4 regions of the Chromobacterium fluminis genome follow, and region 1 is predicted to be linked to each of the others. Evidence: predicted binding sites of a transcription regulator. Region 1 holds the regulator's gene; each other region holds the start of a gene.
What was found. The regulator sigma-54, encoded in region 1, starts transcription at its own class of promoters, with help from an activator protein. The targets are predictions, from matches to a motif close to CTGGCACGCTTCATGCTT.
Positions count from the first base shown of each region.

Region 2: glnA (glutamate--ammonia ligase) is a predicted target of sigma-54. The motif match lies at 1,132-1,149, and genes of this name have one in related genera.
Region 3: flgB (flagellar basal body rod protein FlgB) is a predicted target of sigma-54. The motif match lies at 1,218-1,235, and genes of this name have one in related genera.
Region 4: HA052_RS27955 (pilin) is a predicted target of sigma-54. The motif match lies at 1,552-1,569, and genes of this name have one in related genera.

Region 1 is NZ_JAAOMA010000002.1:267,696-270,990, reverse strand. It holds gene lptB (LPS export ABC transporter ATP-binding protein) at 1-544, shown strand, start outside; gene HA052_RS02730 (RNA polymerase factor sigma-54) at 548-1,969, shown strand; gene hpf (ribosome hibernation-promoting factor, HPF/YfiA family) at 2,037-2,351, shown strand; gene ptsN (PTS IIA-like nitrogen regulatory protein PtsN) at 2,473-2,934, shown strand; gene hprK (HPr(Ser) kinase/phosphatase) at 2,927-3,295, shown strand, end outside.
Region 2 is NZ_JAAOMA010000012.1:70,620-73,914, reverse strand. It holds gene glnA (glutamate--ammonia ligase) at 1-1,074, opposite strand, end outside; gene HA052_RS10405 (rhodanese-like domain-containing protein) at 1,596-2,048, shown strand; gene aroE (shikimate dehydrogenase) at 2,240-3,061, shown strand; gene mtgA (monofunctional biosynthetic peptidoglycan transglycosylase) at 3,175-3,295, shown strand, end outside.
Region 3 is NZ_JAAOMA010000022.1:15,877-19,171, forward strand. It holds gene HA052_RS15665 (response regulator) at 161-958, opposite strand; gene flgB (flagellar basal body rod protein FlgB) at 1,259-1,672, shown strand; gene flgC (flagellar basal body rod protein FlgC) at 1,672-2,082, shown strand; gene HA052_RS15680 (flagellar hook assembly protein FlgD) at 2,102-2,812, shown strand; gene flgE (flagellar hook protein FlgE) at 2,849-3,295, shown strand, end outside.
Region 4 is NZ_JAAOMA010000014.1:99,757-103,051, forward strand. It holds gene HA052_RS11920 (PglL family O-oligosaccharyltransferase) at 1-551, opposite strand, end outside; gene HA052_RS27950 (pilin) at 609-1,064, opposite strand; gene HA052_RS27955 (pilin) at 1,087-1,512, opposite strand; gene HA052_RS11935 (adenosylmethionine--8-amino-7-oxononanoate transaminase) at 1,708-3,060, shown strand; gene HA052_RS11940 (cyclic-di-GMP receptor FimW-related protein) at 3,162-3,295, shown strand, end outside.

The DNA.
Region 1 (3,295 bases):
CCGCCTGGACGATCAGGTGATCACCCACTACCCCATCCACCAGCGCGCGCGCCTGGGCCTTGGCTATCTGCCGCAGGAAGCCTCCATCTTCCGCCGCATGACGGTGGAAGAGAACATTAGCGCCATCCTGGAAGTGTCCGGCCTCAAGGGCAAGGAGCTGGAAAAAGAGCTGGACCTGCTGCTGGACGACCTCAACATCGGCCATCTGCGCGACAGCAGCGCGCTCTCGCTGTCCGGCGGCGAACGCCGCCGCGTCGAGATCGCCCGCGTGCTGGCCACCCGGCCGCGCTTCATCCTGCTGGACGAACCCTTCGCCGGCGTCGATCCGATCGCGGTGATCGACATCCAGAAAATCATCTCCTTCCTGAAGGAGCGCGGCATCGGCGTGCTGATCACCGACCACAATGTCCGCGAAACCTTGCGCATCTGCGACCGCGCCTACATCATCAGCGAAGGCTCGGTGCTCGCCTCCGGCGAGCCGGAAGAACTGGTCAACAACGAGAAGGTGCGCGAAGTTTACCTTGGCGAACACTTCCACCTATAAGCGATGAAACAGACCCTTCAGCTCAAGGTATCGCAGCAGCTGACCCTGACGCCGCAGCTGCAGCAATCGATCAAGCTGCTGCAGATGTCCACCCTCGACCTGCAGACTGAAGTCGAGCGCTTCTTGCTGGACAATCCCTTGCTGGAACGCGGCGACGAAGCGCCGCAAGGCGAGGCGCCGGACGCCGCCGCCCAGGAGCCGGAAGCCCCGGCGGACAGTCGCGACGAATCCTCCGGCGATGACGGCGACCGCGGCGCCGAGGCCGGCGAACTGAGCGACTGGGGCAGCGGCGGACGCCGCGGCGACGGCGACGACGAGCTGGACCCGATGCTGAACGTGCCCTGTCCAATCAGCCTGCGCGAGCACCTGCTGGCGCAACTGGGCGAAGTGGCGCTGCCCACGCGCGACCAGGCCATCGTTCAGTTGCTGATCGAAGAACTGGACGACGACGGCTATCTGAGCCAGACGCTGGACGACATCGCCAGCCACCTGCCGCTGGAACTGGAAATCGAGACCGACGAGCTGATGATAGGCCTGCGCCTGCTGCAGCAGTTCGATCCGCCCGGCGTCGGCGCGCGCTCCTTGCCGGAGGCGCTGGCGCTGCAATTGCAGCGGCTGGATCCGGACGAGCCTCAGCGCGAACTGGCTCTGGCCATCGTCCGCGATCATCTGACCTTGCTGGGCAATCGCGACTACACTCGGCTGAAAAAGCAACTGAGCGTGGACGACGCCGCGCTGCGCGCCGCCCAGGCGCTGATCGCCCGCCTCAACCCCCGCCCCACCGCCGGTTTCGGCGCCAGCGACACCCAATACGTAATCCCCGACGTCTCGGTCAGAAAACGCAAGGGCCGCTGGGTGGCAACCCTGAACGGCGGCGCCGTGCCCAGGCTGCGCGTCAACCAGATGTACGCGCGGCTGCTGGCGGAAAACCGCGGCGGCAACGGCGAAATGTCCTCGCGGCTGCAAGAGGCGAAATGGCTGGTGAAGAACATCCAGCAGCGATTTGACACTATCCTGAAAGTGGCGGAAGCTATCGTTGAACGACAGCAATCGTTCTTTGAGCACGGCGAAGTGGCCATGCGCCCGCTGATTCTGCGCGACATCGCGGACGAGCTGGGCCTGCATGAGTCCACGGTGTCCAGGGTGACCACCCAGAAATACCTGCTCTGCCCGCGCGGTCTGTTCGAGCTCAAGTATTTCTTCGGCAGCGCGCTGGAAACCGACAGCGGCGGCGAGTGCTCCGCCACCGCGATCAAGGCGCATATCCGCAGCCTGATAGACGCCGAATCGCCGAGCAAACCGCTGTCCGACAGCGCCCTGGTCGAAGCGCTGTCCAAACAGGGAATACAAGTTGCCAGACGCACGATAGCCAAGTATCGTGAAGCCATGCAGATACCGCCGGTTAACCAGCGCAAGACGCTGTGAGCCAGGCGGCGGAATACAGCGATCCGGCCGACCCGACCGGACTGTCAACACCAGAAGGAGCTAGGGTATGAACCTCAAAGTAACTGGACTGCATCTGGAAGTAACTCCCGCCCTGCGCGAATACGTTGAAACCAAAATGGAGCGCGTTACTCGACATGTCGACCATGTGATCGACATTTCCGTTACTCTGTCTGTTGATAAACTGGTGCAAAAGGCTGAAGTCAACGTGCATCTGTCCGGCAAGGACATTCACGTGGAAGCCACCGAATCCGATATGTACGCCGCCATCGATCTGTTGATCGACAAGCTGGACCGCCAAGTGCTGAAACACAAGGAAAAACAGTCTGAACACCGTGCTCCGGCGCCTGAAGCCAGCCTGTAATCCCTTGAATTGGAAGGCGGGAGCCTGCGGGTTCCCGCTTTTCTTTGCACTTGCCCGTTTTCAGTACTATCAAGGCAACGTAGAATTGCCGGGTTTTTCTCAGCCGCATGCATAATCCAATATGAACCTCATCGGCAAAATCCTGACCCCCGAACACGTGTTGCTGGATCTTGACGTCGCCAGCAAGAAGCGCGTGTTCGAGCAGGTCGGCCTCTTGGTTGAAAATACCCGGGGCATCGCGCGCAGCGAAATCTTCGATTGCCTGTTTGCCCGCGAAAAGCTTGGCTCCACCGGCCTTGGCCAGGGAGTGGCGATTCCTCACGGCCGCGCGCGCGGCCTGAAGGAAGCTATGGGCGTGTTCATCCGCCTGAAAACGCCTATTCCCTTCGATGCCCCCGACGGCAAGCCGGTACAGTGCCTGTTCGTGCTCTTGGTGCCGGAACAGGCCACGGACCTGCACTTGCAAGTGCTGTCCGAGCTGGCCCAATTGTTCTCCAGCCGCCAGATGCGCGAACAGATGCTGGGCATCTCCATCCGCGACGAGCTCTACCAGCTGCTCAATAATTGGGTGCCCAATGCCTAGCATCAGCGTCCGCCGTCTGTACCAGGAAAACCAGCAGAAGCTCAACCTCACATGGGTTGCGGGCACCGGCGGCGCCGACAATATGATAGGCAACGACGAACAGCGCCCGACTCAGGCGCTGGTCGGCCACCTCAACTTCATCCACCCCAACCGGGTCCAGGTGCTGGGCCTCGCCGAGGTGGACTATCTGAACAGGCTGGAGCAATCCGCCGCCAAGACCGCGCTCGATCAGTTGTTCCACAAGAGCATGTCGGTGGTGATGGTGGCCAACGACCAGCCCGTGCCCAAGCTGCTGCGCGACTACTGCCACACCCACAACGTCCCCTTGATGACCACCAAGCTGGAAAGCCCCTACCTGATG
Region 2 (3,295 bases), on a different contig from region 1:
GCGGCCCTTGGGGCTGGCCACGTGCGGGATGCGGATGGACGCGGAGCGGTTCTTGGCGGAATAGGCCAGCTTCACCGGCGCTTCGTAGTGCGGCACCAGGCGTTTGTAGGAGTTGGTGCCCGGGTTGGTGATCGCGTTCAGCGCCTTGGCGTGCTTGATGATGCCGCCGATGTAGTAGAGCGCGGTTTCGGACAGGCCGGCATAGCCGTCGCCGGCGAACAGGTTCTTGCCGTCTTTCCAGATGGACTGGTGCACGTGCATGCCGGAACCGTTGTCGCCGACAATGGGCTTGGGCATGAAGGTGGCGGTTTTGCCGTAGCTGTGGGCCACGTTGTGCACTACGTATTTCAGGATCTGGGTCCAGTCCGCGCGCTGGGTCAGCGTGCTGAACCTGGTGCCGATCTCGTTCTGACCGGCGGTGGCCACTTCGTGGTGGTGAACTTCCACCGGGATGCCCAGCTCTTCCAGCAGCAGCACCATGGCGGAGCGGATGTCCTGGGAGGAGTCCACTGGCGGCACCGGGAAGTAACCTCCCTTGATGCCGGGGCGGTGACCCATATTGCCGCCCTCGAACTCTTCGGCGGAGGCCCAGGCGGCTTCTTCTGCCTGGATCTTGACGAAGCAGCCGGACATGTCGGTGCCCCAGGTCACGCTGTCGAAGATGAAGAATTCCGGTTCCGGGCCGAAATAGGCGGTGTCGCCCAGGCCGGAGGCTTTCAGATAGGCTTCGGCGCGTTTGGCGATGGAGCGCGGGTCGCGGTCGTAGCCCTTGCCGTCGGCCGGGTCGATCACGTCGCAGTGCATGAAGACGGAGGGTTCGTCGTAGAACGGGTCGATGCGAGCGGTGGCCGGGTCGGCCATCAGCAGCATGTCGGATGCCTGGATGCCTTTCCAGCCTGCGATCGAGGAGCCGTCGAAGGCGTGGCCGTGTTCGAACCATGCGTCCGGATCGTCCAGCAGGACATGGGCCGGAATCGACACGTGTTGTTCTTTGCCGCGGGTGTCGGTAAAGCGCAGGTCGATGAACTTGACATCATTTTCAGTAATCAGCTTGACTACGTCTGCAACCGCCATGGTTTTCTCCTGAAAGGCTACATGCATCATGTGCGAATGAGTGGATGGCAGGCTCTTAAGCATTAAGCGTGCCAGCTTTGATATCGCTGAGATTCCATTGTGTCATAGCCCAAAACCGGGCGCTAGCGAAGTTGAATGAACCAGGGTGGTGCCTGATTTGGGTTGATGCACCAAAACAGGGCGTTGACGGCGTTGCGGCTGTCTTCGTCGATATGGATAATCCGTATATAAGGTAATAGGGGCCGCTAACAAAACCACGCGGAGAACCCGAGGCAAGGGGGACGTAGGCGGTGCGCCAGACATGGCAAACCAGCTCAAGCCCGTCTCAGAACCTGTTTACGATCTAGCGAGCAAGAGCGAGACAAGGCGAAAACAGCTGAGGAAGCGGAATGTACAAGTGGTACATGAGCATTTCGAAGCCGTTTTCAACGCGGTATCGCCGCAGCGCAGCAGATCGTAAACAGGCTCTCAGGGAATTGTTAGCGGTTCTACAAGGCGGCCAAGCCGCAGGGAGAGCTTGCATGGATCAGATGACGCAGCTATTGCAGCAGGCGCAGCGCCGGGCTGAAGAGCTAGGCTTGCCCTATCGCGGCGCTTTGACGCCGCAGGAGGCGCATCAGTTGAAACAAGCCATGCCGGAGGCGGTGCTGCTGGACGTGCGCAGCGCGGCGGAATGGCAGTTCGTCGGCGTGGTGCCCTACGCCCAGAGGCTGGAGTGGCGCAGCTTTCCCGGCATGCAGCCCAATCCGCGTTTCATCGAGCAATTGCAGAGCCTATTGCCCAAGGAGGGCGTGCTGATGCTGATGTGCCGATCCGGCGTGCGTTCCGACGAGGCGGCGCGCATGGCCGTCGCCGCCGGCTACGCCGAGGCCTACAACGTGTTGGAGGGCTTTGAAGGCGACAAGGACGCCGAAGGCCACCGCAACACCGTGGGCGGCTGGAAAGCGCGCGGCCTGCCCTGGCAACAAGGCTGAGCCGGGCGCTGCGCGGCGATGTCGTGGTTGATGTTTGGCGTATTCCACGGCAAAGTGTCATAGCGCCGCCGCTCCGTCGGCGCGGACGCGGCGAGAGCCGCCAACAAAGCCAAGCGCGACGCGGCGCGAGGGTTTTGTTAGCCACTCTCTATCCGATACCAAAAACATACCCAATCTTGGAAAGCTGACTCATGACCGACCGTTACGCCGTTATCGGCAATCCTGTTTCGCACAGCCAGTCGCCGTTCATCCATAACGAATTCGCGGCGGCCACCGGCCAGGATATCGCTTACGACAAGTTGTTCGCCGAACTGGGGCGTTTCAACGATGTGGTGGCCGAGTTTGTCTCCGCCGGCGGCAAGGGCCTCAACATTACGCTGCCGTTCAAGGGCGACGCTTACCGCTTCGCCAACGAGCTGACCGAGCGCGCCCGCGCGGCGGAAGCGGTCAACACCTTGTGCTTCCGCGACGGCAAGATCTACGGCGACAACACCGATGGCGTGGGCCTGGTGCGCGACATCGTCGATAATTTGGACTACCCGATCGCCGGGGCCAAGGTGCTGATCCTGGGCGCGGGCGGCGCGGTGCGCGGCGTGCTGGAGCCCATTCTGGCGCAGAAGCCCGCCTCTTTGACCATCGTCAACCGCACCCTGATCAAGGCCGAGGCGCTGGCGCACCATTTCGCACCCTGGGGCAAGGTGGAGGCTATCGGCTACGAGCAATTGAAGGGCCGCAGCTTCGACATCGTGATCAATGCCACCTCGACCAGTCTCAGCAATGAATTGCCGCCCATCCCCTACGGCTTGTTCACCGCGCGCACCCTGGCTTACGACATGGTGTACAGCAAGGGCCTGACGCCCTTCCTGCAGCGCGCTCAGGCGGAGAACGCCGGCATGCTGGCCGACGGCCTGGGCATGCTGGTGGAGCAGGCTGCGGAATCCTTCTCCATCTGGCGCGGCGTGGAGCCCGCTACTCGCAAAGTGACCAATATGCTGCGGGAAGTGCTGGCCTGACGCTTGCCGTGTCCGGCCGGGCCGGACCTATTTGACCTGTGCCGGCATCCCCCCTCCCGTGGTTTGAATCCCAATCCCCCTTGCTCTGCGAGGGGGCTCGCTTTGCGAGTCAGATGATGCGTCTCTTCCTGAAAGTGTTGGCGGCCCTGATGGCCGCCTTTCTGCTGTATAACCTGTGGATCTTTGGCCACATCGTTTATTGGCGCGGCCACAATCCATCGGCCAGTTCCTTCA
Region 3 (3,295 bases), on a different contig from region 1:
AAAGAACGGCTGCTTCAAAGCCTGTTCAAAGTCCCGCGAGCAAGGATGAGACAGGGCGAAATCGAGCGAAAAAGCGGAATGTACTAATGCTACATGAGCATTTTGAGCTTGTACTCGCTGTGCAACGCTTCACGAAGCACAGCAGATTTTGAACAGGTTCTCAGTATTCCTGCAGCAGTTCGCGTATGGTGTCTCTCAGCTTGTTGGTGGAGAAGGGCTTGTCGCAGCAGGCCGAGACGCCGGCCGCTTCCACTTCGGCCAGCCGGTCGTGATCGGTCTCGCTGGTGATCATCAGAATGGGGGTGCGCCCCATGGTGCTGCTTTGACGGATGTGGCGAGCCAGCTCGCAGCCGTCCATGCCGGGCATGTGGTAGTCGACGATGATCAACTGAAAGCTTTCGCTCTCCAGCAGCGGCAGCGCGTCGGCGCCGCTGGCGGCTTCGGTGAAGTGTTCGAAGCCCAGGCGCTCCAGCACGGCGCGCACATGGCGGCGCGAGGTCTGGCTGTCGTCGACGATCAGCACCTGGACGTTGGCCAAGTCCGTGTCCACCTCCATGGCCAGGCTTTCGGTATTGATGAAGTCCAGCGCGTTGGCCAGCACCTCGTCCAGTTGGCCGCTGGTGAAGGGCTTGGGCAGGATGCCAAGGCTGCCGGCCTGGCGAATGGGCTCCAGTCGTTCCGGATTGGTTTCGCTGGAAACCAGAATGAAAGGCATGCCGCTGAGGTCGGCGCTTTCGCGCATCTGTTGCAGCAACTGCTGGCCCGTCATGTCGGGCAGGTAATAGGCGCTGATCACCAAGTCGGGGCGCGACTCGCGCGCACGGCTGAGCAGCGATTCGCCGTTGGGATGGGTCTCCACTTTGGAGATGCCCATCTCGCCCAGCGCCTTGCTGATGATCTGCGCCTGCACATGCGACGGCTCCGCCAGCGAGATGATTAAATGTTGTACTTCCAGCATGCCTCTTCCCCCGCCTGTTTTCTCTATTTTCTCAAAGCCGTCCGCAATCGCCTGCCAATGCGTAAGTGTCGGCGATCTCGGACGCGTCTTCAATGGTTCTTATGTTGGTTTGGCACGAATTGCGCGGTGCGGCAAGCAAAATCTGTCGCTTGGGCCGGAGGCGGCAAATCTTGCCGCTCATTGTTGCCGTTTGGGCTGTTGCGGAGAAGGGTTTGTCCGATTGCCTAGAAAAATCAACGGGCTGTTGGGGTTTTATGACTTGGCACGCTTCCTGCTTAACGTCGCCTCAAGGAGGCTGACATGCTAGACAAAATCGCCAAACATTTCGACTTTCAGCAGCGAGCGCTGAATTTGCGGGCCTATCGCACCGAGGTGCTGGCCAGCAATATCGCCAATGACGAAACCCCCAACTACAAAGCGGTGGATTTTGATTTCGGCAAGGCCTTGCAGGCGCAAACCGATGCGCAGGGTCGTTTGGCGATGAATTTGACCGATGCCCGGCACCTTGCGGGCGCCGGCGGCGCGAGCAGCGGCGCCGCGCTGCAATATCGCGCGGCGGTGCAGCCCAGCGTGGACGGCAACACCGTGGACATGGACGTGGAGCGCGCGGCCTTCGCCGACAACGCGGTCCGCTTCCAGTCGACGCTGACTTTTCTGAACAAGCGGATCAGCGGCCTGAGTTCGGCGATCCAGGGCCAGGGAGGCAATGGCTGATGTCTTTGTCCAATGTGTTTTCCATTTCCGGTTCGGCCATGTCGGCGCAGTCGATGCGCCTCAGCCTGGTGGCGAGCAATATCGCCAACGCGGAAAGTTCGACCAGCTCCACGGGGGAGCCCTACAAAGGGCGTCACGCGGTGTTCACCGCGATTCCGGTGACGGCGTCGCAGCCGCAGGTGGCGGGCGTGCGTGTGACCGCGGTGGTAGAAGATCAGACCCCGCCGCGGCTCAAGTACGACCCGGGCAATCCGCTGGCTGACCAGCGCGGCTACGTGACGATGCCCAATGTGAATCCGGTGGAGGAGATGGCCGACATGATCGCCGCCTCCCGCGCTTACCAGAATAATGTCGAAATCATGAATACGGCCAAGACGCTGCAGCAGAAAGTGCTGCAGTTGGGCCAGTGAGGCGAGAGGAGTAAAGGCGATGGCTAGCGCAAATCCTTATGACGTACTGAATAGTCAGACTCAGACCAATCCGAACAGCAGCGTCAACGGCAGCAAGAGCAATTCCGGCGTGGTCGGCTCCAGCGCCAGCGACATTCAGAACACCTTTCTGAAACTGTTCGTGGCCCAGATGCGTTCTCAAGACCCGATGAACCCGATGGACAACAGTCAGATGACGGCCCAGATGGCGCAGATCAGCCAAGTGGGCGGTATTCAGCAGCTAAATCAGTCCATGCAGGCGCTGATCGGCGCGCAGGCGGCGTCCCAGTCGCTGATGGCGTCCAGCATGATAGGCAAAAAAGTACTGGTGGCCGGCAGCAGCCTGCCCAAGCCGCCGGATGGCGGCACCACCCCGGCCGGCGTGTTGCTGAACGGCCCGGCGCAGACTGTGAAAGTCAGCGTCAAGGACGCCAACGGCAATGTGGTTCGCACCATGACCATCGACAAGCCGGTGGCCGGCGTCAACACCTTCAGCTGGGACGGCAAGAACGACAAGGGCGAAGTGGTGCCGGCGGGCAAATACAGCTTCAGCGCCGACGTGACCCAGGCCAGCGCCAATGGCAGCACTACGGCCGTGGCCTACAACACGCAGACAGTGACCGCGGTGGCCTGGGATCAGGGCATCCCAGAGCTGGTGCTGCCGGACGGCAGCCGTGCCCAATTGGGCGACGTGGCGCAGATGACCGCCTGATCCTGCTGACCTCATTCGACTTCAAGGACTGACATCATGGGCTTTCAACAAGGTTTGAGCGGCTTGAACGCCGCCTCCACCCAACTGGACACCATCGGCAACAACGTGGCCAATGCCAACACCGTCGGCTTCAAGAGTTCGCGCACGGAGTTTGCCGACATGTACGGCAATACCCTGTACGGCATCGCCACCACCACGCCGGGCATTGGCGTCAAGGTGGCCGCGGTGACGCAGAACATGAGCAACGGCAACGTGACCACTACGGGCCGCAGCTTGGACCTGGCGATCAACAACGGCGGCTTCTTCACCGTGGCCCAGCCGGACGGCACCTTGTCCTACACCCGTAACGGCCAGTTCCAGATCAATAATCAGGGCTATGTGGTCAATAACGGCAACTTCTTGCAGGGATGGCAGGCGGACGCCGCCGGCAATATCACCCAGGGGCCGGTCAGCAAAATACAGCTGAACTCCAACCTAGTGTCA
Region 4 (3,295 bases), on a different contig from region 1:
AGCTTTTGAATCGAGAACAAATAACAAGCTGAAATACTTCCCCACACCAAAAACTCCGCATACAAATTACGTTGACCAATATTCCCCATCACATTGCCTGTTGGATTGCCCGCATCAAACAAAACAAATCCATACATTTTGGGCGCAAAACCAAGCAACTGCAACCAACCAAGCATGCATTGTAAAAGCGCAGCCAGCAACAACCAAGTTGCCAGCAAAGCAATTCCCCCTCTAAGGTCTATCGAAGCATAAAATGGAATAAACAGCATTACAGCCGAAAGCAAAATTAATACAAGTCCAAATGGAAGACCATCCATTTCATACTGCAGCAAACAATAAATCGCAAGCAGTATCGTTGTCACAAAGGCGAAAGTAATCCTCCCTTCCGCCCGATCAAACAACGCGAACAACAAAGCCAGGCCTACAAAAACCAAAGCCAGTGCGCTCGACACCCAATCCGGCAAAGGATAAAACCGTGCAAAATTAAACAACGGCAGGATAATCGCCAAAGAAATCAAATGAAAGAAAACACCAGCTCGATTTGCAACCATAGGAATCCGCAAACAATAAAGGGCTCCGAATGGAGCCCTGAAACTTATAAACACATTTTACCTGCAGTTTGCCGGCAAATACTGAGCCGGAATCGCGTTACCACCCGCAGAGCATGTCCAAGTGACGGAACCACTGGCCAACGAACCAGTCAGGAGAAATTGATTAGCACTGCCGGTTACGCTTCCTCCTACCGTTGAAGCGTTCAGCGTCACAGTCAGCACTCCATTTGTGCCACTCAATTCATAGGCAACACTATTGACGTATTTAGTAGATGGTGAAGTAAAAGCAACGCCGGCAGCACCAGAGTTGCTAGTTGGCATTGATCCGTTCGAGATCGCCATTTCAGAAATGGCAGTTTTTGCGGCCGCTGCGGCGGACAATCCCTCTGTCACTTTGGCTCGGACGGTATAGTCCTGATACGCTGGAATGGCAATGGCGGCAAGGATACCAATAATCGCCACAACGATCATCAGCTCAATCAGAGTAAAACCCTGTTGCGAACTCTTTCTCATGGAACTCTCTCCTAAAATGACTTTAACGACAAATTGATGGCAAATACTGAAGATTCTGCCCTTGACCCGCGCAAGTCCATTGCACCGCGCCACTGCTTGCTACACTAGGAGTAAACACTACGCTCAAACTAGGAACCGAACTTGCTTGGAACGTCGCAGTAATGATGCTCACTCCGCCTGCGATGGTTACCTGAACATCACTGACATAGTTACCGGAAAGCATGCTAGGCATCCCTGCACTGGCATTATTGGCCGGCCAAACGTTGTTTGCCAGATAAGATTCACTGACAGTGGTCTTGGCGTGATCAATAAAGTTCAAGCCTTCAGATACTTTGGAACGAATCACATAATCCTGATAAGCCGGTATCGCTATAGCCGCGAGAATACCGACAATCGCAACCACAATCATCAGCTCTATCAGTGTAAAACCCGACGCGGCGCTCCTCATGTGCTGTAAGACTCCTTTATCTAGCTTGCTCAGGTCCATTAGCAGAAAGCATGCCACCATATGTGGGGTAATCACTTCCGCTCAGCATTCGTTCATTTCTCTTCCTACGAAAGGAACTATGTGACGTTTTTCGTCACATTCAACCCTAAAACTCGCTGTGATAGCATGCAGTCCTTGCCACTCCTTGGACTTATCATGAACAACAACCAAGACTGGCTGCAACGCAGCTTCAATACCGTCTGGCACCCCTGCACCCAGATGAAGCGTCATGAGGCTTTGCCCATCGTTCCCATCGCCAGCGCCGACGGCGTCTGGTTGAGCGACTTCGACGGCAAGCGCTATCTGGACGGGGTCAGCTCCTGGTGGGTCAATCTGTTTGGCCATGGCCAGCCTCGCATCAAGCAGGCGATCAAGAATCAGCTCGACACGCTGGAGCACGTGATGCTGGCCGGCTTTACGCATCAGCCGGTGGTGGAGTTGTCGGAGCGTCTGGCCAAACTCAGCGGCTTGGCCCATGTGTTTTATGGCTCCGACGGCGCCAGCGCCACGGAAATTGCGCTCAAGATGAGCTTCCACTATTGGCGCAACCAGGGGCAAGCGGACAAAACACGCTTCATCAGCCTGGAAAACAGTTACCACGGCGAAACCGTCGGCGCCCTGGCCGTGACCGACGTTCCCTTGTTCTCCAACACCTATGACGGCTTGCTGAAGCCGGGTCTGCGCGCACCGTCTCCGGACGCCCGCCGCGCGCTGCCAGGCGAAAACGCGGCGGATGTCGCGCGCAGTGCAGTCCAGGCGCTGGAAAATCTGCTAGCCAAGCACTCGGGAGAAGTGGCCGCCGTCATCGTGGAGCCCTTGGTGCAAGGCGCGGCCGGGATGGCGATGTACGATCCGCTCTATCTGAGCGAACTGCGCCGGCTGTGTGATCAATACCAAGTGCACTTGATCGCCGATGAAATCGCCGTGGGCTTTGGCCGGACCGGTAGTCTGTTCGCCTACCAGCAAGCCGACATCACGCCGGACTTTCTCTGTCTGTCCAAAGGCATTACCGGCGGTTTCCTGCCGCTTTCCTGCGTGTTGACCAGCGATCTGATTTATCAGGCCTTCTACCACGACGATGTCACTCGCGGTTTCTTGCATTCGCACAGCTATACCGGCAATGCATTGGCCTGCGCCGCGGCGCTGGCAGTGCTGGATATCTTCGCGGAGGAGGATGTCCTAGCCGCCAATGCCGCCAAAGCTCAGCGCTTCAATACGATGATGGCAGGCATACAAGCGCGTCCGGATGTCAGGAACTTCCGCCACAAGGGCATGATTTGGGCTTTCGAGGTCGACACCGCTCGAGCCGATTTCGCCCAGGCCTGCTTTGCTGCAATGCTGCGCCGAAGTTGCCTGTTGCGTCCGATCGGCAACACCGTTTACTTCATGCCGCCCTACTCGATCACCGATAAGGAAATGGCCTTCCTGATCGCCGCCACCGAAGCCACGCTGGAGGAACTGGCGCGCGCATCCAACACCGCCGACGGTCAAAGCATCCCTTTGCCGTGATCCGCCTTGCCATGGCGGGGTGAGTGCTCATAGCATGGAAATGGCAAGATTTACATTGTGAATCGCCTTGCATGCCGCCATCCACCCTGCCAGAACAAACTATGGATCCTCTGCTGATAGATACTCAACCGGATAGCGTGGCGGCATGGCTGGAGCGGCTGCCTTTCACCGATCTGCCCGAATGCGGACGATTATTAAGTCAGTCCATGCAAAACCTGTCCCGAGTTCCACTGGA